DNA from 3 places in the Oryzibacillus soli genome. Region 3 is predicted to be linked to each of the others. Evidence: riboswitches for the same ligand, from Rfam matches in the RefSeq annotation. Region 3 holds a riboswitch; each other region holds the start of a gene.
The links. Region 3 has a riboswitch for cyclic di-AMP ahead of ACSEXW_RS13185 (stalk domain-containing protein). Riboswitches for the same ligand answer to the same signal wherever they lie in the genome.

Region 1 (10,145 bases), on a different contig from region 3:
CGCTGTCGGTGGTCGTGCCTCCGGCGGAGGGCAACGGAGCGGGCGGCATGGAATACCCGACCCTGATCACGGCCTGGGGCGCCGGCGAGCCGAAGCCGGGGCTGGATCTGGAGCGCGTGGTCGTGCATGAGATCGGGCACCAGTATTTTTACGGCATGATCGCGTCCAATGAGTTCGAGGAGGCTTGGCTGGACGAGGGCTTCACCTCCTACGCCGAGGATAAGGTGATGGAGAAGGAGTTCGGCATCGCCCCGAACCTGCCGCTGGAGGCCAGCTACATCACGTCGCCGGAGGCGCTGAAGCGCAACGCCTGGGAATACGGCAGCCACGACGAATATGCGGAGAACGTCTATACCCGCGCCAAGCTCGTCCTCTTCGCCATCGAAAAAGAAATTGGCCCCGACGCCATGAGCCGCGTGATGAAGACCTACTTCCAGCGCTGGAAGTTCAAGCATCCGGCCAGCGCCGACTTCCAGGCGGTCCTCGAGGAGACCACCAAGAAGAGCTGGAAGGACTTCTTCGACCAATACGTCTACAACGGCCTGATGGTCGATTACGAGATCGCCGGCATCGAGGTGAACCGGGCCCAGGCGGACGGCAAGACCGGCTACGAGAGCAAGGTGCTGATCAAGAAGCGCGGAGCCACCTCCTCCCAGGTGCCCATCCGCTTCCGCTTCACGGACGGCACCGTCCTTGACAAGACCTGGGACGGCCAAGGCAGCGAGATCGTCTACACCCTCTCTCACGGGGCTCCCCTGGAGTGGGCGCAGATTGACCCGGACTACACCCTGCTCCTGGAGAACAAGCACATCAACAACTTCATGAAGCGGCAGGTCGATACGAAGACCAACGTCCGCCTGAACCTGGGCGTAAGCCGGGTGGTGGAGATTCTCTTCGGCTGGCTGACCTGGTAGACGGAGACGATGCGTATCCGTTCCAGGCCATATGTGCCCGCCGCATATTCAGGAGGTGCCCCTCATGTTCACCTATATCAAGGAAGGCTTCCGCGCCAGCGTGCGCCAGCCTTTTCCCGTGCTGGTACTGTTCTTGTACCGGTTCGTCTGGGGCGTGACGCTCTATAAGCTGTCCCAGTCCGTCATTCTCCCGCTCCTCCACCGGTATCCCGATGCGGACGGCTTCACAGCCCAGACCCGGCTGTTCCTGGCGGAGGGCCAGTTCGTCCTCTTCAAGACGGACGTCAGCCATTCCTACCTGTGGCTTCTGGCCGGACTTCTCGGCCTGCGGATGGTGCTGACCCCCCTCCTGAACGCAGGGCTCTTCTACTCCCTGGCCCACACCCAATACAACGCGGGCTACCGCTTCGTCCGGGGGGTGGCCGAGCTGAGCAGGCCCTACCTGCTCCTCTACGCCATCCAGATGCTCCTGACTCTGGTTCCTCTGTGGTGGGTGCTGCCCGAGCTGAAGTCCGCTCTCCTGTCCTCCGGCACCTATCAGGAGCTGGCCCGGAGCGCCCTCCCGTATACGTCCCTGATGCTGGGCTACGGGTTCCTGCTCCATCTGCTGTTCCTGCACATCCAATTCGGGCGGGTGCATGCGGAGCCCCTCTCCCGATCCGTCACCACCGCTCTGCGTTCCCTCCCTCTGGTGCTCGGCATCGGCGGCCTCCTGGTCCTGCTCGGCACTCTGGCCTCTCTGGCCATGCTGGGCGGCTCCATCGTCTGGGCGGGCTTCTGGGCCCTGGCCGTCTACCAGGCCTACCGGCTCCTGCAGACGCTCTTCAGCGTCTGGGGCATCGCCGCCCAGCATCGTCTCTTCACCGCCAAGAGCGGCCTTCACTAGATCTAATCCGACGGCGATTGCTCGTCACGGCTCCCCTTTCTGCCTCCGCAGGAAGGGGAGTTTTTTCATCATCCGACAGTGAAAACGCTATTAAATTGGAGAGATTGTTGTACAAAGTGTGAAATCTGAAGATTTTCTTATGAAATTTATAAGATTTCGGAAGGAATTTGTCCCCCTATGCAGAATCTTTAGACTTGGAAAAAATAACATGCCGAATTCCCTTATCGGGAAACGGGGGAACCATCTTGGGTGAATTGGCCTCGTATTGCAGTGGCCATAGGGACAACCTTCAACCGAACCCTCAAGCTAACCTCGTAGGCACCAGGAAGGGGCATCTTGATTTGTTGTTGAAGAAGTCCGTCGTCATGCTGTGCACCGTTGTCATGCTGCTCACGTTCTCCATGGGGACTGCCTCTGCGGCAACCCCGCTGAACGAGACCATCGATTCCTTGATTGGAACCCCTTACAAGTATACGGGAACCACCACCAAGGGCTTCGATTGCTCGGGCTTCACCAGCTATGTTTTTGCCCAGTTCGGCATCGATCTGCCTCACAGCTCGAAGGCTCAGAACGACGAAGGGTTTTGGGTGGACAAATCCGACCTTCGCGCGGGCGACCTTGTATTCTTCAATACGGATGGCAAAGGCATTTCCCACGTAGGCATCTACGTCGGCGACGGTCAATTCGCCCACTCCGCCAACGGCTCGGGCGTCACCATCACCAACCTGAACGATGCTTACTACAAGAAGCGTTACGTGTCCGCACGCCGCGTTCTGTGGGACGAGATCTACACCCAGATGACCACCGACGCCAATTAAGCCTCGGCCGGCTGGGACAAGCTCCCCTGCACCGCACCGTTGAAGAACTCCAGCACGTCGATTTATTCCCAATGAGCCCTGTCCGGAGCAAGTCCGGGCGGGGCTTGTTTCATGGATAGCCCCCCGTTCCCGGCCGGCAAGCCCGCCCGCTCATTACAGGACCGTCCGAGTTCCATGCTATACTGGTCCCAGGAAGGGAGCGCATCATCCATGATCCTGTTCATTCACCGCAAAGACCTGCGGACCCATGACCTGGCCGCTTACGATCATATCGCCACTGCCGGCGCACCGTCCCTGCATCTCTTCGTGCTGGACCCGTTCCTCCTCCGGGGCGGACGGCAGAATGAGTACAGCGGCAGGACCTTCCTCCGGTATCTGAACCGGATGGTCCGGCTGTACCGGGAGGCGGGCCGTCCGCTCCACGTGCTCTTCGGCGAGCCGGAGCAGGTGCTGGCCCGGACGCTGGAGCTTCACCCGGACATCCGGGAGGTGCTGTGGCACCGGGAGTGGACGCCGTACGCCCGGCACCGGGACCGGAAGCTCCGGCAGACCGCCGCTCTGCGCGGCGTATCCGTCACCGAGCTGGCCGATTCCATGCTGATCGACCCCGGGGACTTCCAGCGGTACGCCGGCCGGAGCGGCCCTTACCGCGTGTTCACCCCCTTCTACCGGAAGTGGCACGAATATTTGGGACAATTCTATCGCCCCTCGTGGCAGGCCCGCCTGGAGGAGCTGAACGCCCTCCCCGCCGATCCTGCTCTAGCGGAGAGCTTCCCGCTCCCCTGGGAGCCGGCCGCTTTCGGTGAGCCGGCCCGGGAGCCCGACTGGGAGCTGGACCGCTTCCTGGACGAACGGTTGGCCGCTTACGGCGGCATGCGGGACCGGTTCGCGGTCCCCGGCACCAGCGGGCTCAGCGCCGCCGTCAATACGGGGGCGCTGTCCGTCCGCCAGGCCTACGAAGCGGCCTCCTCCTCCCCCGTGGGGGAGAGCTGGGTCCGGCAGCTGGCCTGGAGGGATTTTTACCTGTATCAGGCTCTGTATGATCCGGAGTTCTTCTCGTATGAGGAACGCTTCGATCTCTCGGAACTGTCCGACCGCCACTTGGAGGCATGGGCCAAAGGCGCCACCGGCATCCCGCTGATCGACGCCGCCATGACGGAGCTTCGCGAGACGGGAGCCCTGCATAACCGGCTGCGGATGATCACGGCCATGTTCCTGACCAAGAACCTGCTGTGTCCTTTTCCGCTGGGAGAGCAGGTCTTCCGCCGCAGGCTGGCCGATTACGACAATGTGCTGAACCGGGGCGGCTGGCTCTGGTCGGCCTCCATGGGCTTCGATCCGGCCCCGTACTTCCGCATCATGAACCCGGTCTCCCAATCCCAGACCCATGATCCCACAGGGGAATATATCCGGAGGTGGCTTCCCCATCTGAAGCATCTGGGGGACCGGGAGATTCACCTGCCCCAGCCGGCTGCCATCGTGGATCTCAAGGCCTCGCGGGCCAGGGCCATCGAGGTGTACAAGGGGCTTTTGGCGTCGGGAACGTCTCGTCCGGACAAGCCAAGTGTTGAAAAACCGTAACGGAACATATATATTATGGAAGAAAATACGCTTTTATCGAATCAGGGAGGGACTCCTGCCAATGATCATCAAACCGAAAATCCGCGGCTTCATCTGTACGACCGCCCATCCGACCGGCTGCGCCGAACATGTGAACCGCCAGATCGCATATGTCAAAGGTACCGGCCGGAAGCTGGACGGCGCCAAGAAAGTGCTGGTCATCGGCGCCTCCACCGGCTACGGCCTCGCCTCCCGCATCGCCGCCACCTTCGGCATGGGCGCGGACACCGTGGGCCTCTTCTTCGAGCGCCCGGCCTCCGATGACCGCACCGCCACCGCCGGCTGGTACAATACCGCCGCCTTCGAGCAGGCTGCCCGCGAAGCCGGGTATGTGGCCGAGAGCATCAACGGCGACGCCTTCTCCCAAGAAATCAAGGAAGCGACCCTGAAGCTGATGAAGGAGAAGCTGGGCAAAATCGACCATCTCGTCTACAGCGTCGCCGCTCCCCGCCGCACCGACCCGGTCACCGGCGAGACGTATGCGTCCGTGCTGAAGCCGGTGGGCCAAGCCTACTCCAACAAGACCGTCAACGTCCAAACCGGCGTCGTGACCGACGTGACCCTGGAGCCGGCCAGCGAGGAAGAACAGCGCCAGACCGTGAAGGTCATGGGCGGCGAGGACTGGTCCATGTGGGTGGAGGCCCTTGCGGATGCCGACCTGCTGGCCGACGGCTTCACCACCCTGGCCTATTCCTATATCGGACCGAAGGTGACCCACGCCATCTACCGCGAAGGGACTATCGGCCGGGCCAAGGACCATCTGGAGCAGACCGCTCATGACCTGACCACACGCCTGAAGCCGTACAACGGCCGGGCTTACGTGTCGGTCAACAAGGCGCTGGTTACCCAAGCCAGCTCCGCTATTCCCGTGGTTCCGCTCTATATCTCCATCCTCTACAAGATCATGCAGGAAAAAGGCCTTCACGAGGGCTGCATCGAGCAGATGCAGCGCATGTACGAGCGCCTGTATGCCGGCGGCGAGGTACTGACCGATGAGCGGGGCCGCATCCGCATGGACGACTGGGAGATGCGCGAGGACGTGCAGCAGCTGGTGGACGAGGCCTGGGCCCAAATCTCCACCGAGACGCTGCCGGAGCTGGGCGACCTGGAGAGCTACCGCCAGGAGTTCCTGCACCTGTTCGGCTTCGGCTTCGACCAAGTGGACTACGAAGCGGACGTCAACCCGAACGTCCAGCTCTAACCGAATACCTGAACGCCCAAGCCTCCGGGCTTCTTCCCACACGGACCGTTCCTTCCGGGAAGGTCCGGAGGCTTTTTCCTATCCAAGTATGCGAAAGGGGCATCCCCGATGGATCCTTCCTTCTCCTGCAGCAGCTACACCGTGCTGGTGGCGGACGACGACGCGCCCATTAACGACTTGATCCGAATGTATCTGGCTGACAAAGGCTTCCGTGTGCTGGTGGCCAGCACCGGCCGGGAAGCGGTCCGTCTGTTCCGGACGCAGACGGTGCACCTGGTGGTGCTCGACATCATGATGCCGGACCAGGACGGCTGGGAGGTCTGCCGGGAGCTCCGGTCGTCCAGCGACGTTCCGATCCTGATGGTGACGGCCAAGGGAGAGAGCGAGGACCGACTCAAGGGCTTCGGCCTGGGGGCCGATGACTACGTGGTCAAGCCCTTCGATCCGAAGGAGCTGGTCGCCCGGATCATCTCCCTCCTGCGGCGCACCTATTCCAGCCTCCGCCAGGTGAAGCCCCCGGCCTCCATCACGGCGGGCTGCCTCCGGATCGAAACGGCGTCCCGCCGGGTGTACGTGGAGGAGGATCTGGTGGAGCTCACGCCGAGGGAGTACAAGCTGCTACTCGCCTTCATCCAGCATCCGAACCAGGTGCTGAGCCGGGAGCAGCTGCTGGATCTGGTATGGGGCGACGATTATGACGGGGAGGACCGCGTCGTGGACGCCACCCTGAAGCGGCTGCGCCATAAGCTCGATACCGGCGGCACGGCCGCCTGCACCATCGAGACGCTGCGGGGAGCCGGCTACATGTACCGGCCGGAGGTGTAGCCATGCTCTCCACCGTCTTCCGCAAGCAGCTGGCGGCCCTACTGGGCGTACTGCTGATCAGCTTCGCCCTGCTGACGCTGGTGTTGAATTCGCTGTTGAAGGATTTCCTCGTGGACCGCAAGGAAGAGCTTCTCTTCCGGGAGGGTGAGCAATTGGTCGAGCTTCTGAAGGAGGATCCCGGAGCCAACGGAGCGGCGAAGGGCGCCTTCCTGAAGGCCGAAGCCCGGCTGAAGAAAACCCAGAACATCCGGGTCGATCTCCTGGCCGCCGATGAAGGGACCCCCAAGCTCCAATGGAGGCGAGAGGTGCTGAAGCTGCTCCGGCAGTCCGAGATCCAAGACATCTCCGTGCTGCAGCGGGTTCTTCGAGGCGAACGGGTCGTGCATAAGGGGCGCTTCACCTTGTCGGATGAGCAGATCCTCCTATCCGTCGGCCTGCCCCTGCGCGAGAACGGCAAGGTCATCGGAGCGCTCTTCCTGAGCACGCCGGTGGAGGAGCTCCAGACCACCCGGGTAACCCGGCTCATCTTCCTGACGGCTCTCCTCCTGGCCCTTCCAGCGGCCGCCCTGATCTACGTCATGTCCCGACGGATGACCGGTCCCCTGCGCCGGATGAATGAAGGCGCCCGGCAGCTGGGCCAGGGTGACTTCTCCGTCCGGATTCCCGCCGACGGCAGGGATGAGGTCAGCCAGCTGGCCGCCACCTTCAACACCATGGCCTCCCAACTGGAGCAGCTGGACCGAATGCGCAAGGAGCTGGTCCAGAACGTCTCCCACGAGCTGCGTACGCCGCTGACCTCCGTCCGGGGCTTCATACAGGGGCTGGCAGAGGGGGTCATCCCGGAGGAGCAGCGCCCACGCTACCTGAAGATCGCCCACGCGGAGCTGGAGCGGCTGACCGTCCTGCTGAACACCATGCTGGATCTGTCCGCCATCGAGACCGGCACCGTCACGCTGGAGCGCCAGAGCATCCGGTGGTCCTCCCTGGTGGAGACCGTTCTGGACACGGTTATTCCCAGGATGGAGGAGAAAGGGATCTCCTGCCGCATCGGGGAGCCCGAGGACGAGATCCTGAAGGCATACGGGGATCCAGAGCGGCTGAAGCAGGTGCTCTTCAATCTGCTGGACAACGCCATCCGCCACACGGAGCGGGGCGGCACCATCACCGTCCGGTCGAGCCGCCAGGAAGACCGCCTTACCGTCCAGGTGGCCGATACCGGGTCCGGCATCCCTCCGGAGCAGCTGGAGCGCATCTGGGAGCGCTTCTATACGGAGGATGCCTCCCGCGGGTCCCGCCGGGAGCGGAGCGGCTTGGGCCTGACCATCACCAAGCAGCTGATCGAGCGGATGGACGGCACCATCACCGTCGCCTCCCAGCCGGGAAGCGGCACGGTCTTCACCGTCACCCTCCCCATGCCGCCTAAGGCGGGGTAGGGTCGGCCGACGGGCCGACTCACAGCAGGGAGCATCCATAACCCAAAAAAGCCGGGATGCGCTTATCGCGCGTCCCGGCTTTTCTTCGTCACCATCGCTTAAGGCTGCTTGGGTGTCTGCTTGGCAGCTTGGCGATCCGCCCACTTCTGCTGGATCTCCGCAAGCTTCTTCTGCAGCTTGGCCTCCATCTGCGCCTTCTTCTCGGCCAGCTTGGCCTCCTTCTGCTGCTTCAGGTATTCCTTCACCGTCAGGCCCTGAGCCTCGGCCTTGGCCTTCACGTCGGCCCGTTGGCTCTTCAGCTCGTCCACGGTGACGCCCTTCTTCGCTGCAGCAGCCTGCAGCTTCTCGTCCTTCTGGGCCCGGCCGGAAATTTTGGCTTGGATCCACTGGTCCACGGTCATTCCTTCCGCTGCAGCCTTCTGTTCCAGCTTGGCCAGTCGCTCCGTCCAATGCCCCGCCTTCGAGGTGCCCCCAGACGTCGTCCCCTCCGCATCCGCTGCGAATACGGCACCGGCCGCTCCAACGGTCAGCAGGAGGCCGGCAAGTCCGCCGGCCAATGTTTTTTTCCACAACATGTCGCATCCTCCTCACATTCTTCATCCTTGCCTCACCGATTCTAAGCCCCTTCGATGACAGGAGAATGACAAAATGCCAAAAGTCTGCAGCGATCCCCTCTCAGACTCTACAAGCCCCACTCCCTAAGCCTCGGAAGAGCCTGCTCTGCATCCCGGAAACCAAGCTCGTACAGGGCGGTCAGCTTGGCCGGATCCTTCGTCACCCGTCCGACCGGCAGCTCCGCGCTGGGCCGGATCAGGAGCACCTGCCCCTCCCGCTCCATCGCCTCCGTCTCGTCCAGGGTCTCGTTATAGATCCGATAACGCCGCTCCATGGCCTCCGCCAGTCCCGGGTACTTGGGATAGAACCGATCCGCCAGCCAGCGGTGCTTGAAGGGCTTCTTCCGGTAGCCCTCGGGCTTCGTCAGCACCACCACATGACGCTTATTGCCGTCGGCGGCGGACTTGTGGATCGGAATCGGATCCGAGATTCCCCCGTCGAACAGCACTCTTCCCCCGGCCTCCACCGGAGGGGAGACGAACGGCAGGCTGCTGGAGGCTTGGATGACGGTCAGAATGTCCCGCTGCCCCAACGTGTCGCTCTTCTCCGCATAGACCGTCTCGCCGGTCAGCGCATCCGTCATGCCAACCCAGAACCGGCCCGGATTCCCGTAGAACGCCTCGTAATCGAAGGGGACCAGCTTGTTCGGAATCTCGTCGAAGATCAGGCTCCAGCCGAACAGGCTCTTCTCCCGGAACAGGTTGCGGACGCTCAGGTACCGCGGGTGGGTGACATAATCGATGGTGACCTTCTTATTGCGCCCCGTCTGCCGGGAGATGTAGGAGGCCGCATTGCACGCCCCCGCCGATACGCCCGTTACATAGGGAATGTCAACGCCGTTCTCCAGGAAGCATTCCAGCACGCCCGCCGTATATACGCCCCTCATCCCTCCGCCTTCCAACACCAATCCGATCTCGTTCATGTTCAGTTCCCTTCTTTTCTCTCACAATATCGGTGCCGTCCTAATTCTTCCAAATAAATCGTACCACAATCGCCCATGCTAATAAAAGTCTACGCCCGATGGCCGCTTTCCTGCAACCTTTTGGACATGGAACCCGTTTAAAGTACGAAACTATTGAAAAGGAAGTGATGGATGATGAAAAAATGGAGCTTCATCCTTTCTTTGGCGCTGGCGTTCACAATGCTCTTCAGCACCGCCGCCTTCGCCTTCGACGATCTGCCGGAAGGCCCCGACCGGGCCAAGATCGCCTCCTTGCAGGAAAGAGGCATCATCAGCGGCATCAACGGCTCTTTTATGGGCCAGAAAGCGCTGACTAATGCGGAGGGCGTCCACCTGCTCGTCAAGGGCTTCGATCTGAGTCTCGCCGCTTTCCTGTTCATGAAGGAGCCTCTAGCCAGCGACTATTTCGACCGGGTGCCCAACGATGCATGGTATGCACCGTCCTTCGTCATTGCAGGCGCCAACAAGCTTCCCCTGCCGCGCTCCATCGATCCCTCCGCCCATATGACCCGCGAGGAATTCGCCCATGATCTGCTGTCCACCCTCCTGCTGAAGGGCGATTACAGCTTCACCAAGATGCTGTACCATGTTGCCGACGAGTCGGAGGTCCATCCCGATTACCGCCACAGCCTGCAGCTGCTGCTGAACGCCAAGATCGTAGAGCTTGACCGGGACGGCAAGTTCCACCCCACGAAGGCCATCACCCGCCGGGATGCCGCCGTCATGCTCTATAACACCCTGGAATTCGCGAAGGCCCAAGATGGGGTGAATGCGGACAGTCAGGTGGAGCTGGCGGTGTCGCCGGTGAACGGCGACGTCAATCGGATTACCCTCTCCTGGGGCGAAAAACCCAACGCCGGCTACACGCTGGC
Region 2 (10,145 bases), on a different contig from region 3:
CGGACCGCGGAATGTCAGATCCGCCGGCTTCTTCAGCATCTCGCGAACCTTGTCTTCGTCGGTTACGCCTGCGATCCGGACGCGGATCCGGTTCGTACCCTCCGTCGTAATCTCCGGCTCGGCAATCCCTTGGGCATTGACCCGCTTCTCCAGGCTGCGGGCGGTCTCGAGCAAGGAACTCTTGTCCACCTTCTCGCCGCCGTCGATCGGGGAAGCTTCATACAAAATCTCGAATCCGCCCTTAAGATCCAGTCCCAGCCGGAGGTTATTCGCCAGCATTGGGCTCGTTGCCCCGACCGCGCCCAAGGAGAGGACGACGAGCAGGATAAATGCGAGCATTCTTTTGCCATTCATAGGCTTGTGATCTCCCTTCCAAACTCAATATTCCTATTATACCTACCGCCGAAAAACGAGTCAATTTTGGGAAATAATCCTCACATTTCCCCGAACTTTTCCTCCTTGCCCCTATAATTGGACAAAAAAAAAGCGCCGTCAAAGCAACGGATCGCCCCGGTATACGCGCAAGGTCATCCAGTTCATGAATTGGGTCGCCTTCAGAGACAAGATGTCATTAACGACCTGGTGCAGCGCCGGTATCCCGGTCTTGTGGTACTTGTCGTTGACGCAGTCCCATATCTCAGGGCCCGTCACATGCTCGTAACCCAGCATGCGGAATTCGTCGGCCTTGCTATTGCACAAGCTCTCAATCAGTGCATTCAACTCCCGTTCATCGGGTCCTTCAATCTGCCGTTCCTCCATAAGCCGCCCCTCCCTCCGGGGATTCGATCCTGCTACTAGGACTCATTCGCTAGAAACCCTGCCGATTCCTGCTCGTCCTTAGAAATTCACAATTTGTGCATGAGCTTGGCTACCCTCCGCATATCCATGTAAGGAAACCAAGCCATGCGGGAAGAGGGATTCATGCGTGACCACCAGAAAACCAACCAACCGAAAAACGAAACAAACCTTCATAGGCGGAGCCCTCATCCTGGTCGCGGCAGGAATCATCAACCGGATCCTGGGCTTCGTCCCCCGGATTCTGCTCCCACGGATCATCGGTGCGGAGGGAGTGGGGCTGTATCAGCTCGGCTATCCGTTCCTGATCGTCGTTCTGACAGTCATCACCGGCGGCATTCCCTTGGCGGTGGCCAAGCTGGTGGCGGAGGCGGAAACGGAAGGCAATGAGGCACGCGTGCGGAAGGTGCTGAAGGTCTCCCTTCTCCTGTCCGTCAGCCTTGGCATTCTGTTCACCGCGCTCTGCTACCTGGCCGCCTCCTGGATTACCTCGCACCTCTTAACGGACGACAGGGTCCATACCACCTTCCTGGTCATGAGCCCCATCATTCTGCTGGTCTCGGTGTCCGCCGTGTACCGAGGCTATTTTCAGGGCCGCCAGAACATGATCCCCACCGCCCTTTCCCAGATAACAGAGACGGTGATCCGAATTGCTGCCGTACTGGTATTCTCCTGGCTCATGCTTCCGTACGGCTTGGAATATGCTGCCGCCGGCGCCATGTTCGGCGTGCTGACCGGAGAGTTCGGCGGCATGGCGGTCATGCTCATCATGTACGCCTGGACGCGCAAGGATTACCTGATGTACGAGAAGGCCAAGATCGGCAAGGATCCCCATCACATGGGCGGCATGTCCGCTCTGAAGCGGATCATCAAGATCTCCGTTCCCGTCACCATCAGCAAGCTGGTCGGTTCCTTCTCCTACTTGTTCGAATCCATCATGATCGCCCAGAGCCTGGCCCTGGCCGGTGTGGCCACCGCCGTTGCCACGGCCCAATACGGCGCGCTGCAGGGGATGGTCATCCCGGTCCTGCTCCTGCCGAGCGCCCTGACCTTCTCCCTGTCCGTCTCCCTGGTGCCCTCCCTGTCCGAAGCCGCCGCCCGGGGGGACAACCGCACCATTCACAAGAGGCTGCACCAATCGCTTCGGCTGGCGCTGGTGACCGGCGCTCCCTTCGCCGTCATCATGTACGTCCTGGCCGAGCCGCTCTGCTACTACCTCTACGGCCACCAGGAGATCAGCGTGATGCTGAAGATGATGGCGCCTATCGCGCTCTTCATCTACTTCCAGGCTCCTCTTCAAGCGACCCTTCAGGCGCTGGACAAACCCGGCACCGCCCTGATCAACACCACGGTCGGAGCCATCGTGAAGCTGGTCCTGATCTATGTACTGGCCTCCAACCCCAGAATGGGCATTCTCGGGGCCGTCATGGCCATCAACATCAACACGATGCTGGTAACGATTCTTCATTATGCCAGCGTTTCACGGATGCTCCGATTCGCCATGAAAGCGGCGGATTTCTACAAGACGGGACTGGCCATGGCGATGATGGGGGCGGTCTGCTACTTAGGCATGAGTATGGAGTGGACGCCCTCTCCGCTGATCCGCTTCCTGGCTTCCATGGCGGCGGGCATCGCCCTCTATCTGGCGGCCACCGTATGGCTCAAGCTCATCGACGGCAGCGACCTCCGGAGAATTCCCGGATTCCGCAAGACCTGATTCCCTTCTTGCTTTAGCCAAGGCGCCCGGTTCCGGGCGCCCTTTTATTTTCGCTTCTTATCGAGAAACAGCTTCCCCCGGTGGTCCACCGAGCAGAAGAAAACCTCCTTGAACTCCCGGACCCCCTTTTGCTGAATCTGGCTCTTGAGCCAAAACCGGGTCTGGCCCAGCTTCTCCAGATTCTCGTCCTGGACCTTCCCGTCCATAATAAGCGGAAGCGGCAGCCCCTCGTACCGGATAGTATCGAACATATCGACGGGCGGCTCCTCGTCGCGCTGCTTCTGCTCGGGCTTCTCCACCACCGTCAGCCTTCCCGAATTCTCCAGTATGGCGAATTCCACATCGGCCACGTTCATAATTCGGTTCTGGCGAAGCTGCGCCATGAGATCGTCCAGATTGTACCTCATCTTCTTCATCTCTTCCCGGTCCAGCTTGCCGTGCTTGATCAGATAGCTGGGCTCGCCGTCGATGATCATACGGAGCTTGCGGCTGCGGAGGGAGATGTGGGCGGTCAGCACTTGGATCAGAACCAGCGTAGCGATGGGAACGAGACCGTGGGTCAAGGGCCTTCCGATGTCATCCAGCACGAACACCCCGATCTCCGCGATCATGATGGAGATGACCAGATCGAAGACTGACAGCTTGCCGATCTCCCGCTTGCCCATGATCCGCATCACCAGAAAGACGACGATATAAACCAGCACCGTCCGTAAAAAAAGAGGCAGTATCACCATGAAACGTCCTCCTTTCTTAGGATATCCGTACATCCGGTATTCTGACTCTCCCCTTCGGTACTCATACGGCGCCGCGGGCCATCAATTGTTGGGAATCCGGCATGGAAAAAGGGGCGGCCCGTACTATTTGTACAGGCGGCCCCATAGAATGTGGTAGACAAGTACTTTCGATAACGAACGGAGGTCTTTCGAATGAACCCTATCAAGCAAGCCGGCCAGGTCCGCCTGGGCTCCCCCATGCTCGCAGGGCTGGCCTACGGCTTCATCACCATGGCGGTGGCCGCGCTGGCCGCTTCCCTGATCCTGATCTCGGGCGATCAAGGCGAAGAGGTGCTGCCCGCCTATGCCTATGCCATCCACGGCTTGTCCGTGCTGATCGGAAGCTTCGTCACCGGGAGAAGATCCGGCAGCAAGGGATGGTACTATGGCGGTCTCCTCGGCCTGGTATACAGCATCATCGTGCTCATCGTCGGCTTCCTGAGCTTCGACCGCGGAGCGGACTGGACCCTGCTCTTCTTCGCTGCAGGGGCGTTCCTGGCCGGAGCCCTGGGCGGCATCATGGGAGTGAATACCCGGCGTTGACCGACGGGAGGGGACGCGGCCGGGCTTATCCCCCTCCGTGCCAGAGCTGGACGACCGACAGCAGCAGGCCGACCAAAAAGCCGCAGATGGCGCCGTTCACCCGGATCCACTGGAGGTCGCTTCCCACCTTCTCCTCGATCAGCCGGACCAGGGTGGCATCGTCCATCCGCTCCAGATTCAGCTTCACCAGATTGCCGATCCGGTAATGGTTCGCTTCCACGAAATCCAGAATATATTCGGTCGTGCGGCTCTCCAGTAGGCGGACCAATTCCGGTGAGCTGATGATGCTCCGGTACAGAAAGCGGTACGCTTGAAAGACAGCTCGCCCCCCGTTCATACGCTCCTGAAGCAGCCAATCCGACAGATGCTCCAGCATGCTGCGGTACCCTGCCTCTAGCAGAGGATACGCCTGGGGACCGCCGATCCAGGCGGATACGGCTTCCGCCATCCGGGAGGAACGCTCCTTGTCCTCCAGAACCCCAAGAAGCTGGGTCCGGATCTGGAGAAGAATGCGCTCCCGGTACGGATCCTCGGGAAGCTGCAGCTGCCGGAGGGAATTCATCAGCATCTCCTGTATGATCTGCCCCAGCTTGTCCTCGTCCATGAATCCGGCGAACGCTTGGACCGCGAAGCCCATGAACCCGCCTACCTTAATGCCCGACATCTTCTCATTGGCCAGTTTGCCGAGGAGGTACCGGGTTTCGGGGCGCTTCACCCACACCAGCGCTTCCTTCAATCCCAGATCCAGCACCTTCCTCTCGTAATCCGCAGCCGACAGGTGATCTCGCAAGGCGCTGCTCATGCCGCCCAGACCGTTATGCCGGACGAGGCCGGACAGCTTCTCCTGAAGGAGCCTGACGGCTTTTTCCTCCGGGATGTGATCCAGCAGGCGCAGCAGAAAATCCACCACAGCGGTCCGCACCGACCGCTTCTGGATCAAGCGCGTCAGCTCCACCGCCGCCGCGCCCAGCACTTGGTGCTGCCGGAGCATCTCCTCGATGCTCCGTTTGTTCAACAGCTCGTTCTCCATGGCGGACACGAGCGTCTGCACCATCTTCCCCCGATTGCGGATGATGAGCGAAGTGTGTGGGATCGGCAGGCCGAAGGGATGGCGGAACAGGGCCGTAACCGCGAACCAGTCCGCGGCGCCGCCGACCAGCCCCGCCTCGAAGCCTCCGCGGAGAAGCAGAATCCAGGTGCTGTCCGGCAGGAACAGCGTGATGACAAAGCCGAGACCCATGAAGGCAAGGGACAGCCCTGCCGCATATTTCGTACTCAAGGCACTACCTCCCTAGGGCAAAGGAGCTGTCCGTGAACAGCTCCTTTGTTTTTTAGCGTTGGAGATGGTAAGGCACTGTGGCTATGACCACGTCCTTCCGGTTATACAGATAAGCTCTCAGCAGCAGGCTCGACTGGTTGTGCAGGAAGTTGTGCCACCAATGCCGGGTGATGAATTGAGGGATCAGCACGGTCACGTGATCCGTCTCGGCGGTCTTCCATTCCACGGTATCGATGAACTTCAGGACGGGACGGATGATGCTCCGGTAGCTGGATCTTAAGGTGACGAGACGCACGCCCGGGCTCCATTCCTCCCACTTGGCCTCCATCCGCTCGATGGACTCGTCGTCGAAGCCGACATAGACCGCAATCACATTGTCGGTCATGGACTTGGCATAGCTGAGCGATTGCTTCACGACCCGGGTCACGCCTGCAACGGGTACGACGATCGTATTCCCTTTGATGCACGGTTTCTCCGTCTTGATATCAATGCGAAGCTGATCGGCGATATTCATATAATGGCTGTTGATGGAGTGGAAAATGTACATGACGGCGGGAAGGAAAAGAAAGACGGTCCACACTTGAGAAAACTTCGTTATGATAAAAATCAGAGTGATGCTCAGCGTGGTCAGCATGCCGATCATATTGATCACGAACTTGACGGCGTAGCCCTGAGGCTTCAGCCGGAGCCAGCGCAGCATCATCCCCAATTGGGAGATGGTGAAGGGAATGAATACGCCCACCGCATAGAGCGGGATCAGGTTCTCGGTGTTGCCCTTGAATGATGCGACCAGAATGGCGGAGAATACGCCGAGAAAAATGATGCCGTTGGAGAAGCCCAGCCGGTCACCGCGGACCATGAAGGCATGAGGCATATATTTATCCTTCGCCAGCATGAAGGCGAGGAGCGGGAAGGCGGAATACGCCGTGTTCGCCGCCAGGAAAAGAATAAGGGCTGTGATGCCTTGAATCGAATAGTACAGCACACCGCGGCCGAAGGTGCTCTCTGCGATCTGAGATACGACGGTTACCTTCGGATCGGGAGCAATGCCGTACCAATAGGCCAGCAGACTGATGCCGATGAACATGAAGCCCAGAATGCCGCCCATCATCATCAAGGTTGCGGCCGCATTTCGTTCCGCCGGCTTCCGGAAGTTCGGGATGGCATTGGACACGGCCTCCACCCCCGTCAGGGCCGAGCAGCCGGAGCTGAAGGCTTTGAGCAGAAGGAAAAGACTGACATTGGATACGGAGGTCCCGATTGCTGGCGCCGCGGCATCGATGCCGCCTGTAAGAGCCTTCACGATCCCGGAGAGGATCAGGATGACGATGGCAATGACGAACAGATAGACCGGTATGGCCAGTACAGAGGCGGATTCGGTCACGCCTCTCAGGTTCATGATGGTCAACACGGTAATCATGATGAGGGCGATGGCCACCCGGTGCTCATGCAGGGACGGGAACGCCGAGGTGATGGCATCCGTACCCGCCGATGAGCTGACCGCAACGGTCAGGATATAGTCCACCAGCAGAGAGCCTCCGGCCAGCAGTCCGGTCGAGGTGCCCAGATTGTCCATGGCGACGATATAGGCGCCGCCCCCGCCCGGATAGGCGAAGATGGTTTGACGGTAGGACAGGATGAGTATGAAGAGCAGGCCCAGTACTGCCAGCGAGATCGGCAGCGAATACCAGACCGCGGTGAAGCCCGCCGCCATTAAGACGATCAGAATCTGTTCGGTGCCGTAAGCCACTGATGAGAGGGCGTCCGAGGAGAGAACAGCGAGAGCCTTGAGCTTACTGAGCTTCTCCCCTTCGATCTCGGCGTTCTTCATCGGCCGTCCGATCAGAACCCGTTTGAGCTTGCTTACCATGGCGCATATCCCCTTTTGTCTGTGATGATCGCTCTCCCATCTTCAACTTGTCTTTGACCATAAGTTCTCCAACTCGGCTCAAAACATAATCCGGAACGGGATGACGCATTTTGGGCAACAAAAAAACACAAGGCCCGCCTTGTGCTCATGACACAAATCACCTTCTCTCTTACGCTGACGAGGTTAGCTGCCGGATTCGGATGCGAGAACTCACCCTACGGTCTCATCGACCGATTCACCCCAGATGTTGGGTCCCCCGTTTTCCCCGGATGGGAAATTAAGCGGCATATTCAATTAACGTATGTTATCATACTGCCGCGGGATTCGGCCGGTAAAGTCTGGTATTTCCGCTTTTTGGCGTTCATGCTCTTGATGGGCCTGATGGGTACGTTTCCAAAAAAGCGAGGGTCAGCCGCTCGACGGTTATCTCCCCATTTCCTACGTTTTTCATGATTCGATGACAACTTCATGAAATAAAAAAAGGACCCGCTCCCATGGGGAGAGGTCCGTCCTGCGATGCGCTTACTCAGCGGCAGATTGCGCCGCGGTGGTGACGGCATTGATGGCGGAGCGCTCGAAGGTCAGCTTGGTTGCATCGTTCACGCGCAGAACCACGGTGTCGTCGGTGATCTCCAGAATCGTGCCATGCAGGCCACCGATGGTGGTAACCTTGTCGCCCTTCTTCAGGTTAGCCAGCAGCATATTGCGAGCCTTGGTGCGCTTCTGCTGCGGACGGATCAACAGGAAGTACAAGAGGGCGAACATGGCGATGAAGGGCAAGAATGTAACCAGGGCATTACCGGTGGTCCCGGCGCCGTCTGCGGCCAGATAAAACATGGGAATTCCTCCTTAAGTGGGCTCGGTATAGGAATGTTGTCTTTTAAAACCCTTTGTCGTTCTCGTTCATGCCGTACATCTCGAAGAACTCATCGCGGAAATCCAGCAGCCTGTCCTCCCGGATGGCCTGGCGCACACCGCGCATCAGCTCCAGCAGGAAATGCAGGTTGTGGTAGGTGGTCAAGCGGATGCCGAAGGTCTCGTCGCACTTGATCAGATGGCGGATGTAGGCGCGCGAATAGTTCCGGCAGGTGTAGCAGCTGCACTTGGGATCCAGGGGGCCGAAGTCCTCTTGGAACTTGGCGTTCCGGACAACGAGACGTCCTTCGCTGGTCATGCAGGTTCCGTTCCGGGCAATCCGGGTAGGCAGGACGCAGTCGAACATATCGATGCCCCGGATGGAGCCCTCGATCAGAGCGTCCGGCGATCCTACTCCCATCAGATAGCGCGGCTTATGGGCCGGCAGGAGCGGGGTCGTGTAATCCAGCACCTCATACATCAGATGCTTGGGCTCGCCGACGCTGAGTCCCCCAATAGCATACCCCGGGAAATCCAGGGAAGTCAACTCGGCGGCACTCTGCTTCCGTAAATCCTCATACATGCCGCCCTGCACGATGGCGAAGAGGGCTTGGTCCTTCGGACGGGCGTGCGCCTTCAGGCAGCGTTCCGCCCAGCGGGTGGTCCGCTCCAGCGATTGCTTCGCATATTCATGGGTGGCCGGGAACGGCGGACACTCGTCGAAGGCCATCATGATATCCGAGCCGAGAGCATTCTGGATCTCCGTCGCTTTCTCCGGGGAGAGGAACAGCTTGTCTCCGTTCAAGTGGGACTTGAACGCCACGCCCTCCTCGGTGATCTTCCGCATATCGCTCAGCGAGAACACCTGGAAGCCGCCGCTGTCCGTCAGAATGGGCCGGTCCCAGTTCATGAACTTGTGAAGTCCCCCTGCCTGGCGGACGATCTCGTGACCCGGCCGCAGGAACAGGTGGTAGGTGTTGCTCAGGATGATATGAGCGTCCATCTGCTTCAGCTCTTCGGGCGCCATGGTCTTGACCGTGGCCAGAGTCCCTACCGGCATGAAGGCCGGAGTCTCGATGACACCATGGGGCGTATGGACTCTTCCGAGCCGGGCGCCGGATTGCTTGCAGGTCTTAATCGGTTCGTAGGTTACGGCCATGATTGGATGACCCTGCCTTTCGTTAGTAGATAAACATGGCGTCGCCGAAGCTGAAGAACCGGTATTCCCGCTCTACGGCTTCTTTGTAAGCCCGCAGGATGTTCTCCCGGCCCGCCAGGGCACTGACCAGCATGACCAAGGTGGACTTGGGCAGATGGAAGTTCGTCAGCAGCGCATCCACCAGGAGCATGGGCACTCCCGGGTAGATGAAGATGTCGGTCCATCCGCTGCTGGCCTTGATCTTCCCTTCGGGAAGCTCCGGATCTTGTCGGCTTATGCGCGCCGCCGTCTCCAAGGTTCTGGCGGAGGTGGTTCCTACCGCTACGATGCGGCCGCCGGCTGCCCGGGTCTCATTGATGAGCGCCGCCGTGTCTTCCGGCACCTGGTAGAACTCCGCATGCATCTCGTGTCCTTCGATGGTATCCGCCGATACGGGACGGAAGGTGCCCAGCCCCACATGGAGGGTGACGGATGCCAGACGCACGCCCATCTCTTGGAGCTTGTCCAGATATTCGCGGGTAAAATGCAGCCCCGCCGTCGGAGCGGCGGCGGAACCCTCATGCTTGGCGTACACGGTCTGGTACCGCTCCCGGTCCTCCAGCTGCTCCTTGATGTAGGGGGGCAGCGGCATCTCGCCCAGCCGGTCAAGCAGTTCATTGAAGATGCCCTCGTACAGGAAGCGGACGGTCCGGGCGCCCATCTCCCCCTCCTCCTCCACAACCGCTCGGAGAAGAGGCTGGCCGGGTGCCCCGCCGAAGTGCACCTCCGTCCCCGTCTTCAGCCGCTTGGCCGGCTTGGCCAAGGTCTCCCAGCGATCCTCGCCCAGTGACTTCAGCAGAAGCAGCTCCGCCTTGGCTCCCGTATCCGGCTTCGTTCCGAAGAGCCGGGCCGGAATGACCCGGGTGTCATTGACCACCAGCAGGTCCCCCGGGCGCAAAAAATCAGCCAACTCCTCAAAGCGGCAGTGGCCGATTTCTCCCGTACGCTTATTCAAGGCCAGAAGCCTGGATCCCGTCCGCTCCCGCAAGGGAGTCTGCGCGATCAGGGCCTCCGGCAGTTCAAAATCAAACAAATCCACATTCATCCGATTGTTCAGTCCTTCGTTAAGGTAACCCCTTGGTAATAGGTGGACAGGATCTTCTTGTAGTCGTATC
Region 3 (10,145 bases):
CATCTTTCCGGCGGAGCGTTCCACCTTGCCGATGATGGATCGAAGCTGCTGAACCATAGCCTCGAAGGTGCCGGCCAAATCTCCGATCTCGTCCTTCGTCCGCACTCCCAGCTTTCCGACAGTCAAATCACCGGCGGCGATCTGCTTGGCGGCTGCCGTGATTTGGCGGAGAGGCCGAGATATCAGCAAGGAGCATAGAATACCGATGCCGATGGCAAGAGCCACGATGATGAAGCTCACCACCATACTGGTCGTCTGGTCTCTATTCGCACTGTCCTGAACGGCCTTCTGTTCCTCTCCCATCCGCTTCAGATGATCATTGGCCATTTCCTCCGCCAGCACCGAAATCTGCGTAGCCAGTGGGAACAAGCTTAACGATGCTTCTCGAAGCGCCTGCTCATGGGGGAGGATCATAATGCTGTCCACCCGGGTCTTGTATTCCTTAGCCAGTTCGATCACCTTTTTGAAGCTTGCTTTATCTTCCTCCTTCTCCACAGAAGGAAGGACCTCTTCAATTAAGTCGATAATCTTCTTGTTCGAGGTCTGCATCCGCTGGACCGCAGCAGGATTCTGTGTAAGGAAATATTCCCTCATGTAATCGTTCTGTTCGAGGCCTGCGACCTGCACCCGCTCCACATGGGACAGCACCTGCACCCTGACCTCAACCAGATCTTCAAAGGATTTATTAATGTTTCGCAATGAATTGAAGGACAGGCCGCTAACGGCCGCCGTAAGCAAGGCCACAGCCATAAAAGCGCCCACGAGCTTGCGTCCGATGGTAATCTTCATAGACATCATCTCTCTCTCCCTGCAGTTGTTAGCTAATATAACATCAACCGAACATCATATCTGTGAAGTATATCATAAGAGGTAAAAAATTTAAACTCCGGTTAATTATTCATATAAAAAAACCCGGCGGGCATGCCGCCGGGTGATTGGGTTTCTTAGCCGTTCTTGCGCTGGAACTCGCCCATCAAATCAACCAGTGCCTTACAAGCCTCATAAGGTACGGCGTTGTAAGTGGATGCGCGAAGATGACCTACGCTGCGGTGGCCGCCCAAGCCGACGAAGCCGTTCTTCTTGGCTTCCGCCAAGAATTCTTTCTCCAGCTCTTCGGTTTGAAGCTTGAAGGTAATATTCATGATGGAGCGGCTGTCCTTCTGAGCCATTCCTTCATAGAAGCCGCCGCTGTTGTCCAGCGCGTTGTAGATCAGGTCGGTCTTCTCGCGGTTCAGCTTCTCGACGGCGCCGATGCCGCCCTTTTCCTTGATCCACTTCAGCACTAGGTTGACCATGTAGATGGAGTAAACCGGAGGCGTATTGTACAAGGAATTGTTCTTGATGTAGGTGCTGTAACGAAGCATGGTCGGCAGGTGCTTCGGGGTCTCCTTCAGCAGATCGTCCTTGACCACAACGACGGTTACGCCGGAAGGACCGAGATTCTTCTGGGCGCCCGCGTAGATCAGGGAGAACTTGGAGGAATCGATTCTGCGGGACAGGATGTCACTGGACATGTCCGCTACGAGCGGAATGGAGCCGGTATCCGGGAAAGCTTGGTACTGGGTCCCCGCGATCGTTTCGTTGGAGGTGACATGCAGGTAAGCGGCATTCTCGGGAATCTGGATCTCGCTCAATGCCGGAATATGTAGAACGCCTTCTTGGGAGCTGGCTGCGATGTGGGTTTCACCGATCAATTGAGCTTCTTGGTACGCCTTCTCCGCCCACGAACCCGTCATGACGTAGCTGCCGACCTTGCCGGAGGCGAGCAGGTTCATCGGGACCATGGCGAACTGGGTGCTGGCGCCGCCTTGAAGGAACAGCACTTTATATCCGGACGGAAGCTCCAGATGCTCAAGCAGAAGCTGCTGGGTCTCGTCGTTAACGGCTTCGTATTCTTTACTGCGGTGGGAAATCTCCATGATAGACATGCCAATCCCCTTGAAGTCTACGATTTCCTCTTGCGCACGCTGCAGAACTTCCAGCGGAAGTGCTGCCGGGCCCGCATTAAAGTTATAAGCTCTTTTCATGTAAATCCACACCTGCCCCTTCACGTTTTCATCTATGATAGCAAGATTCACTAGGTTCTACAAGTAGGTATAAGGCTGTCACACAAATTTTACTTTTCTCCTTTACAGCGTTCCATAAGAACAACATCAAAGAGATAAATGAGTAAATCATCGGCCCAAAAAAGAAGCAGCCTCCCAACCGGGAGACTGCCATAGGTTACGCTTATTCAGGTAATTTGTATACATGAACCTGCTGCATGCCGAACTTCAGACTGTTGTCTCTGGAGCCTGGCAGGAAGATATCCACCTTGTTTCCCTGGATGGCACTACCCGTGTCGGAGGCAATGGCGTACATTCCGCCGGCGGGAAGCCCGTTGTAGGAATAACCTTCTATATAGAGCCTGGTGCCGAGTGGAATGACGTTGGGATCCACAGCTACGGTGCCCAGCTGAAGGGGCCTGCCGAAGTAGTCCACGGCCCCATAGCCGCCGTTCTCGCTCGGACTGGCCGAATAGGCGGTTGCGGTGAAGCTCGAGAGCAGCTGCATCTTGGGCTTATACCACGCGGGCGCATGATAGTTCCCATCCTCGTTCAGAATCGCGATGAAATTGTTCGGATCCCATTGGACGCGGATGCCGGAAGCTTCGGAGATGAACCGGAGCGGTATATAGACCCGGCCTTCCTGAAGGATCGGCGCGGAGGCCAGCTCCACTTTCTTCCCGTCGACCTCAACATCCTGCTGTCCCGTTACCATTTCAATATGAGTACCGTCCGAGTTCAGCATATGAACCCGAATCCGGCCGTTCTCCTCGGACCACTGGATCTTATATCCCAATTCCTCCAGTACGAAACGGACCGGTACCTGGGTCAGCTTGTTCTGATCGATGAAGGGCTGCGCATCCGGAAACCGGATCAGCTCGTCATTGATCTGGACCTTCACGTCCGAACCCGCGGCGGACGAGGCCATGGCCGGTTCAGCCCCTGCCCAACAGGAAAGAGCGACCGCCGACGCACATGTCAAAAGTAAGCTTTTCAGCCCTGTGCGAAAAATATTCAATTGTATGTCCTCCTTGTAGCCTCCGAGGTTAGCTGTCGGGTTCGGGAAGAAGGTTTTCCCTAGCACGCTCTTACTGACGCGCTCATTCACCCCATGTAAATCGTCCCCCGTACCAGCACTTTTATTTTGGTATGTATGCTGGATTCGGCACTACATAAGCTAACATATCGAGCAACGGGCTGGCAACCGCCAAAACATTCCAGCCCCCCATCCTGACAAGAAAAGAGGGACTATCCATGTCCGGCAGCACATACCGATTGTTCACGGCAGTTCCTTTGCCCGCGGAGATCAAGAAGTCTTTGGCTGAGTGGACCCGTGCCCATAAAGCTCTGTACCCTTTCCAGAAATGGGCCCACACGGAGGATCTGCATATTACCCTCTATTTTATGGGGGACACGGAGGAGGAACGACTCCCGAGGATTATGGCATCCCTGGAGGAGGCCGTTTCTCTCCACGTCCCGTTTAAGCTGCGCCTGAGCGGTTTGGGCACCTTCGGTCCTCCCGCGGCGCCCAGCATTCTGTGGACCGGCCTGGAAGGGGACAGAGACCGTCTCGTCAGTCTCCAGCGGGATGTCCTTCAGGCCCTTGTCCGTGTAGGCTATTCCAAAGAGGACAAGCCTTTTCGTCCCCACATTACCCTGGCCCGCCGTTATCAAGGAGACCGTCCCTGGACGCAGGTCCGAAGCAAGCTGCCTGAGCCGGCTGGCCTTGACGGCCTCGAATGGACCAGCGGCTCGGTCATCCTGTACCGAAGCCATCTGGGCCGCAGTCCCATGTACGAGGTCGTGAAGGAATTCCGGCTTCCTGTTCTCAGCGCCACCTGAAGTTGGCACCCTTCCTTCCCCCGCGCCCATCCGGATCAGGGCACCCTAGAAGCATCCGGATGAAAGGGAGGAACGCCCGTGTTGACTGAGCACAAGCGCACCGTTCTTCGGGACCGCAATTATGTTTTATTAGACGGCAAATGGCGGCACAAAGGCGAAGAACCGGATTTGTCCTTTCTGGCCGTGGAGCTTCTGAATGACGGGGACTTTGAAAATGGGCTGGACCGGTACGTCTCGGCCCTGCACCGTCAGATCCACCAGGTTCATCTGGGTGCCCCGCTGTTCCGGTTCGAACAGTGACGGTAAAAAAGCCCTCCGGGATCAGGATCCCGGAGGGCTTTTGAATGTGATTGATGAATACCTGCCAATTAGCAGCCGAAGTACAGGGAGTACTCGTGCGGATGAATCCGGATGGATACCGCTTTGGCTTCTGCACGCTTCAGCTCGATGAAGTTGTTGATGAAGTCTTCGGTGAAGACTCCGCCTTCGGTCAGGAAGCTGTGGTCAGCTGCCAGTGCATCCAGAGCTTCATCCAGGGAGCCCGGAACACTGCGAATCTCGGCTTTCTCGGAGTCAGCCAGCTCATAGATGTTCTTGTCAACCGGACCGTAGCCCAGCTTGCGCGGGTCGATCTTGTTCTTGATGCCGTCCAGACCGGCCATCAGCATGGCAGCGAAAGACAGATACGGGTTAGCGGTGGAGTCCGGAGTACGGAACTCGATCCGGGAGCCCTTCGCGTTAACGGCTGCGATCGGAATACGGATGGCAGCGGAACGGTTGCCCTTGGAGAATACCAGGTTAACCGGAGCTTCGTAGCCCGGAACCAGACGCTTGAAGGAGTTGGTGGACGGGTTGGTCAGCGCGATCAGAGCCGGAGCGTGGTGCAGAATACCGCCGATGTAGAACAGAGCGATTTCGCTCAGGTTGGCGTACGCGCCCTTCTCATAGAACAACGGAATGTCGTTGTTCCAGATGGATTGGTGAACGTGCATACCGCTGCCGTTGTCGCCGAAGAGCGGCTTCGGCATGAAGGTTGCCACTTTGCCGTATTGACGGGCAACATTGTGGATGATGTACTTGTACTTCTGCAGGTTGTCGGCAGTCTTGGTCAGCGTGCTGAAGCGGAAGTTGATCTCGCCTTGGCCGGCGGTAGCCACTTCGTGGTGATGACGCTCGATGCGCAGGCCTGCTTCTTGCATCAGGCGGCACATTTCGGAACGGATGTCTTGTTGAGTATCAACCGGAGCTACCGGGAAGTAACCGCCCTTCACGCCGACCTTGAAGCCCAGGTTGCCGCCTTCTTCCTTGCGGCCGGTGTTCCAAGCGCCTTCTTCGGAATCAACCTCGAAGAAGGATTTATTCATACCGCTCTCGTAGCGGACATCGTCAAAAATGAAGAATTCGGATTCAGGAGCGAAGTATGCTGCGGTACCTACGCCGGTGGTTTGCAGGTATTGCTCTGCTTTAACGGCGATGGAACGCGGGTCGCGCTCGTAACGCTCGCCGTCCGGAGTGAAGATATCACACAGGATGACCAGAGTCGGATGTGCGGTGAAAGGATCCACGAAGGCAGAGTCCGTATCCGGCATCATAACCATGTCGGATTCTTCGATACCGCGGAAGCCGGCGATGGAGGAGCCGTCGAAGGCTACGCCCAGTTCGAAGGTTTCGGCTTCTACTTCACATGCCGGGATCGACAAGTGATGGGATTTGCCGCCGATATCGGTAAAACGAAAATCAACCCACTCAATACCTTTTTCTTTGATGAGATCCAGCACTTTCTGAGCAGACATGGATAAATACCCTCCCTAATTCCGAACATTATTGGTTTGTAATGCTATGATTGTTCAAGTTTTCAGTCAACTTGCACCTATTATAAAACGTTCGGTTTTAAGCGTCAATACTTATGTAAGGTATTTTTTTGGGCCATGTTAGGTATCTTCACAGCACGGTTCATAATATCGCCAAAAAGGCTTATTCCCAGTGGAAACCCTTGGAATAAACCTCTTTCTTCATTATATACACTTCTGAAATCCCGAATATTACTTCTTCCAGGAGCCGGCCAGAATAGGCTCTTTGCGGGTGGTGAAGGACTTGCCGCACAGAGGCGCCAGCTTCTCCAGGTCGGACAGCAGATCTGCGAACTGATCCGGGAACAGGGATTGTACGCCGTCGCCGGTCATGGAATTGTCCGGATCGGTGTGCATCTCGATGATCAGGCCGTCGCAGCCTGCGGCAACGGAAGCCTTGGTCATCGGGACGACCAACTCCCTGCGGCCGGTACCGTGGCTGGGGTCGGAGATAACCGGAAGATGGGACAGCTGCTTCAGAACCGGGATGGCGGCCAGGTCCAGCGTATTGCGGGTGTAGGACTCGAAGGTGCGGATGCCGCGCTCGCAGAGCATGACATTCGGGTTGCCGCCGGCCAGGATGTACTCGGCTGCGTTCAGGAACTCATCGTAGGTAGAGCTGAAGCCGCGCTTCAGCAGAACGGGCGTCTGGATCGTGCCCAGCTTGCGGAGCAGATCGAAGTTCTGCATATTGCGGGTCCCCACCTGCAGAATGTCGGCGTATTCGGCGCAGACATCCACGTATTCCGGAGTCATGACTTCGGTGATGGTCAGAAGACCATGCTTCTCACCCGCATCCTTCATCCACTTCAGGCCTTCCACGCCGATGCCTTGGAAGCTGTAGGGGCCGGTGCGGGGCTTGAATGCGCCGCCCCGGAGCACTTGGCCACCTGCTTGCTTCACCAGACGGGCGATCTCATCGATCTGCTCCGGCGTTTCCACTGCACAAGGGCCGCCCATGATCACGAGCTCGCTGCCGCCGATCTCCACACCCTTGATCTTGATGACGGTGTCGGCCGGATGGAACTCGCGGGAAGCCATCTTGTAGGACTTGGAGATGCGGACAACCTGCTCCACTCCGGACATCTGGCGAAGATGCTCCGCAAGCTGGGAGTCGAACTTGCCCACGATCCCGATGACGGTGCGGTCTTCTCCTTGGGATACATGCGCTTGCAGGCCGTGCTTCTCAATATATCGAACAATAGCATCCACTCGTTCTTGGCTGGTCTTATTGGATGTCACTACGATCATTCCGAACACTCTCCCTTTGCTTGCACACTTCAACGCTTGTGTGCTTCTATGCTTTTAATCGTTAAAGTAACTATATCGGATTAGCGCCTGTACGTCAAGCGTTTTTTCGCCCTAATAGAAAACCCGCCCGTGCTCGATGCACCGGGCGGGTCTTGAATTTACTCCATCTGAAGCAGCTTGGAGGCCGCCTTTTTGCGGCGCCTCTCCTTGCGGCGGGCCGTGTACCATTCCAGCAGAAGCCATACCGGGAAGTACATGATCAGACCCAGGATGGCGCCGACGGCCATTCCTCCGATGACCAGGTCCAGCGCCGGGCTCACGATATTCCCGAGCCAGGCCGGCAGATGTGTGATCGCCCGGTGCCAGGCCTCGGGTACGACGGCGTCCCCAACCATCCGGTTCAGGAACGCCATGGGAATATAGATGATTTTGCCGAAGACGAAGCCGATGAGGGCCCCGGGAAGGCTCGCCCGCAAGAGATAGACCAAGGGAATGATCAAAACGGCTGCCAACCCGAACGTCGGCAGAGTGAACATCTCTACGGCGATACCCACCGAAAAGCCGCGCGCCACCTTGGAGGGCCCGCCTTTTGCACGGAGCAGCTTGATATATCGGTATTTGAACCAACGCCCGGTTCCGGCTAGCCATTTTTTCATATTAGGATTTTTCCCTTACGGTTGGGATGAGTCGCTTCATATTAACGGTTCTGCGGATCACCCAGGTATCCGGATTCTCAGGACTGTACTGCTCCAGATACTGGATGACCTCCTTGGTGATCGGGGTGGGCGTGGAGGCTCCGGAGGATACCGCCACCTTGTTCACACCCTTCAGCCAATCGGGATTCAGCTCACCCAGGTCCGCGATCCGGTAGGCTCTGACCCCCGCAATCTCCTCCGAAACCTGCGCCAGCCGATTGGAATTGTTGCTGCGCGGATCTCCGACGATCAGCGTCAGATCCGCCTCCTTGGCCTGCTCCGCCACAGCCTCCTGCCGCAGCTGGGTGGCGAGGCAGATCTCGTTGTGGATCTCGGCGGTGGGGAACTTGGCGATCAAGAGGTTCATGATAATCTTGATGTCCCATTGGCTCATGGTAGTCTGGTTCGTAATCACGATCTTATCCGTCGGAATCGAGAGCGCCTCGATCTCCTCCGGCTTCTCGATCAGGTGAACCCGGTCCGGCGCCACGCCTATGGCTCCCTCCGGCTCCGGATGGCCCTTCTTGCCGATATAGATGATATGATAGCCGGCTTCCGTCTTTTCCTTGATCAGGACGTGAGTCTTGGTCACATCGGGACAGGTGGCGTCCACCACGGTCAGCCCTTTGTCCCGCGCCCGCTGCCGAACCTCCGGGGAGACCCCGTGTGCGGTGAAGATGACGGTGCCCTGGGTGATCTGCTCCAGAATTTCGAGACGGTTGGGCCCGTCCAGCGTGATGATTCCTTCTTCCTTGAAGTACTCCGTCACATGGGCATTATGCACGATCATGCCCAGTATATAGATCGGCCGCGGCACATTCAGATTTTTGGCCGTCTGCATGGCAAGCGCCATAGCGTCCACGACGCCGTAGCAATAGCCCCGCGGGGAGATTTTGATCACTTCCATACGAGCTGCACCTCCTTCATGCTGATTATACTCTATTCCCCCAATTGTTGAAAGGAAACCGGGAGCCAGACCACGAAGGTGGTGCCGACGCCTTTTTGAGTCAGAACCTCGATGGAGCCTCCGTGCTCGTCAATGATCCACTTGGCGATGGACAGGCCCAATCCGGTCCCCGAGGTGACGCCGCGGGACACATCCGCCCGGTAGAACCGCTCGAAGATGTGGGGCACTTCTTCCTTGTCCATGCCGATCCCCGTGTCGGAGATCCGGATACCCACCTGATTGTCGGAGCGGACGGCGTCCAGACTAACGAAACCTTCCTTGGTGTACTTGAACGCATTCTCGATAAAGATGAACAGGAGCTGCTGCAGATAGTCCTTATCGCCACGGACCCCGATGCCGTCCAAGGACGACAGGTCGCCCAACCGCCAATCCACAGTGCGCTTCAGATGCTGGGCTTTGCGGGCCGCTTCCTCCACCGTATCCCGGATGACGACCGGGTCCTTGGACATGGCATGCCCGGCATCGGCCCGGGCCAGCGCCAGCAGGTCGTTGACCAGCCGGCTCATCCGGGCCGCCTCGCCGGCAATATCCCGCATGGCCTCCAGGGACATGCTGAGCTTCTCCGGGTCCTCCAGTGCCGTCGTGGCGGAGTTCTCGGTCTGCCTCCACATTTTCTCCAAGAGGTCCACGTTGCCCCGGATGGTGGTGAGCGGCGTCCGCAGCTCATGCGAAGCATCCGATACGAAGCGGCGCTGCGCCCGGTCGGACTCCTCCAGCTCCGTATAGGCCCCCTGGATGCGGCCCAGCATGCTGTTGATCGTCTGAGTCAGCCGCCCGATCTCGTCATGGGGACCCTGATAATCGATCCGGACTCCCAGGTCCGCCCCCTTCTCGATCTGAGCCGCCGCCGCGATGACCGTGTCGATGGGCTTCAGTGCCTTGCGGGCCAGGAACCAGCCTAGGGATGCGGCCAGGATCAGTGTGATGAGCGACAGCATCAGAAGCACCAGCTTCAGAGTCTCGAGAATCTTCTCGGTGCTGTCGATGACCACGGCAATCTGCAGAATTCCGTAGACGGTGTTGGAGCCCTTCTCGTACAGCGGGCGGTTCAGGACCAGGAGCAGGTTCTCCCCTACGCTCTGGCGGTAATAGGCGGATTCGCCGGCTTCCACCTTCGATTGGTTGTAATTCAAGGGCAGCTCCACATTCAGGGAACTGTCGGCGATGCTTCCGTCCATATTGACGGCTTGAAGGAAATACCCCGGGTACTTGAACTGGTTCAGCGGCGGCAGCTTGAACACGATCTTGGTCTGCCCGTTGGAGGAGAACCGGATCGGGATGATCTGGGATTCGATCTCCCGGACCAGCACCTGCATCTCCTTCTTCTGATCCTGAAGCAGGATAATCGAGGAACTGAAATAGAGCGCTACACCGAACACTAACAGAAGCACGGCCAGGATGGTGGAGTACCAGAGTGTCAGACGCAGACGGATGGACATCTTACGAATCCCCTCTCAGGACGTAGCCGGCGCCCCGGACCGTCTGGATGATCCGC

Region 1: it holds a riboswitch for cyclic di-AMP, as region 3 does, so the genes downstream of both, ACSEXW_RS04300 (C40 family peptidase) here and ACSEXW_RS13185 (stalk domain-containing protein) in region 3, are expected to answer to the same signal.
Region 2: it holds a riboswitch for cyclic di-AMP, as region 3 does, so the genes downstream of both, kimA (potassium transporter KimA) here and ACSEXW_RS13185 (stalk domain-containing protein) in region 3, are expected to answer to the same signal.

The regions. Positions count from the first base shown of each region.
Region 1 is NZ_JBPPGJ010000003.1:28,192-38,336, forward strand. It holds gene ACSEXW_RS04290 (M1 family metallopeptidase) at 1-914, shown strand, start outside; gene ACSEXW_RS04295 (hypothetical protein) at 979-1,800, shown strand; cyclic di-AMP (ydaO/yuaA leader) riboswitch at 2,000-2,136, shown strand; gene ACSEXW_RS04300 (C40 family peptidase) at 2,148-2,618, shown strand; gene ACSEXW_RS04305 (cryptochrome/photolyase family protein) at 2,829-4,199, shown strand; gene fabV (enoyl-ACP reductase FabV) at 4,261-5,439, shown strand; gene ACSEXW_RS04315 (response regulator transcription factor) at 5,548-6,264, shown strand; gene ACSEXW_RS04320 (sensor histidine kinase) at 6,267-7,697, shown strand; gene ACSEXW_RS04325 (hypothetical protein) at 7,796-8,272, opposite strand; gene ACSEXW_RS04330 (patatin-like phospholipase family protein) at 8,380-9,234, opposite strand; gene ACSEXW_RS04335 (protease complex subunit PrcB family protein) at 9,406-10,145, shown strand, end outside.
Region 2 is NZ_JBPPGJ010000001.1:380,285-390,429, forward strand. It holds gene secD (protein translocase subunit SecD) at 1-354, opposite strand, end outside; gene ACSEXW_RS01365 (post-transcriptional regulator) at 493-759, opposite strand; gene spoVB (stage V sporulation protein B) at 926-2,512, shown strand; gene ACSEXW_RS01375 (DUF421 domain-containing protein) at 2,557-3,246, opposite strand; gene ACSEXW_RS01380 (TIGR04086 family membrane protein) at 3,439-3,828, shown strand; gene ACSEXW_RS01385 (DUF445 domain-containing protein) at 3,854-5,107, opposite strand; gene kimA (potassium transporter KimA) at 5,160-6,977, opposite strand; cyclic di-AMP (ydaO/yuaA leader) riboswitch at 7,135-7,271, opposite strand; gene yajC (preprotein translocase subunit YajC) at 7,500-7,814, opposite strand; gene tgt (tRNA guanosine(34) transglycosylase Tgt) at 7,858-8,991, opposite strand; gene queA (tRNA preQ1(34) S-adenosylmethionine ribosyltransferase-isomerase QueA) at 9,014-10,075, opposite strand; gene ACSEXW_RS01410 (SpoIID/LytB domain-containing protein) at 10,084-10,145, opposite strand, start outside.
Region 3 is NZ_JBPPGJ010000008.1:249,176-259,320, reverse strand. It holds gene ACSEXW_RS13195 (methyl-accepting chemotaxis protein) at 1-795, opposite strand, end outside; gene serC (3-phosphoserine/phosphohydroxythreonine transaminase) at 945-2,027, opposite strand; gene ACSEXW_RS13185 (stalk domain-containing protein) at 2,230-2,973, opposite strand; cyclic di-AMP (ydaO/yuaA leader) riboswitch at 3,066-3,223, opposite strand; gene thpR (RNA 2',3'-cyclic phosphodiesterase) at 3,300-3,887, shown strand; gene ACSEXW_RS13175 (hypothetical protein) at 3,966-4,187, shown strand; gene glnA (type I glutamate--ammonia ligase) at 4,256-5,680, opposite strand; gene aroF (3-deoxy-7-phosphoheptulonate synthase) at 5,930-6,988, opposite strand; gene ACSEXW_RS13160 (DUF2062 domain-containing protein) at 7,147-7,644, opposite strand; gene ACSEXW_RS13155 (4-hydroxy-3-methylbut-2-enyl diphosphate reductase) at 7,646-8,590, opposite strand; gene ACSEXW_RS13150 (sensor histidine kinase) at 8,623-10,089, opposite strand; gene ACSEXW_RS13145 (response regulator transcription factor) at 10,091-10,145, opposite strand, start outside.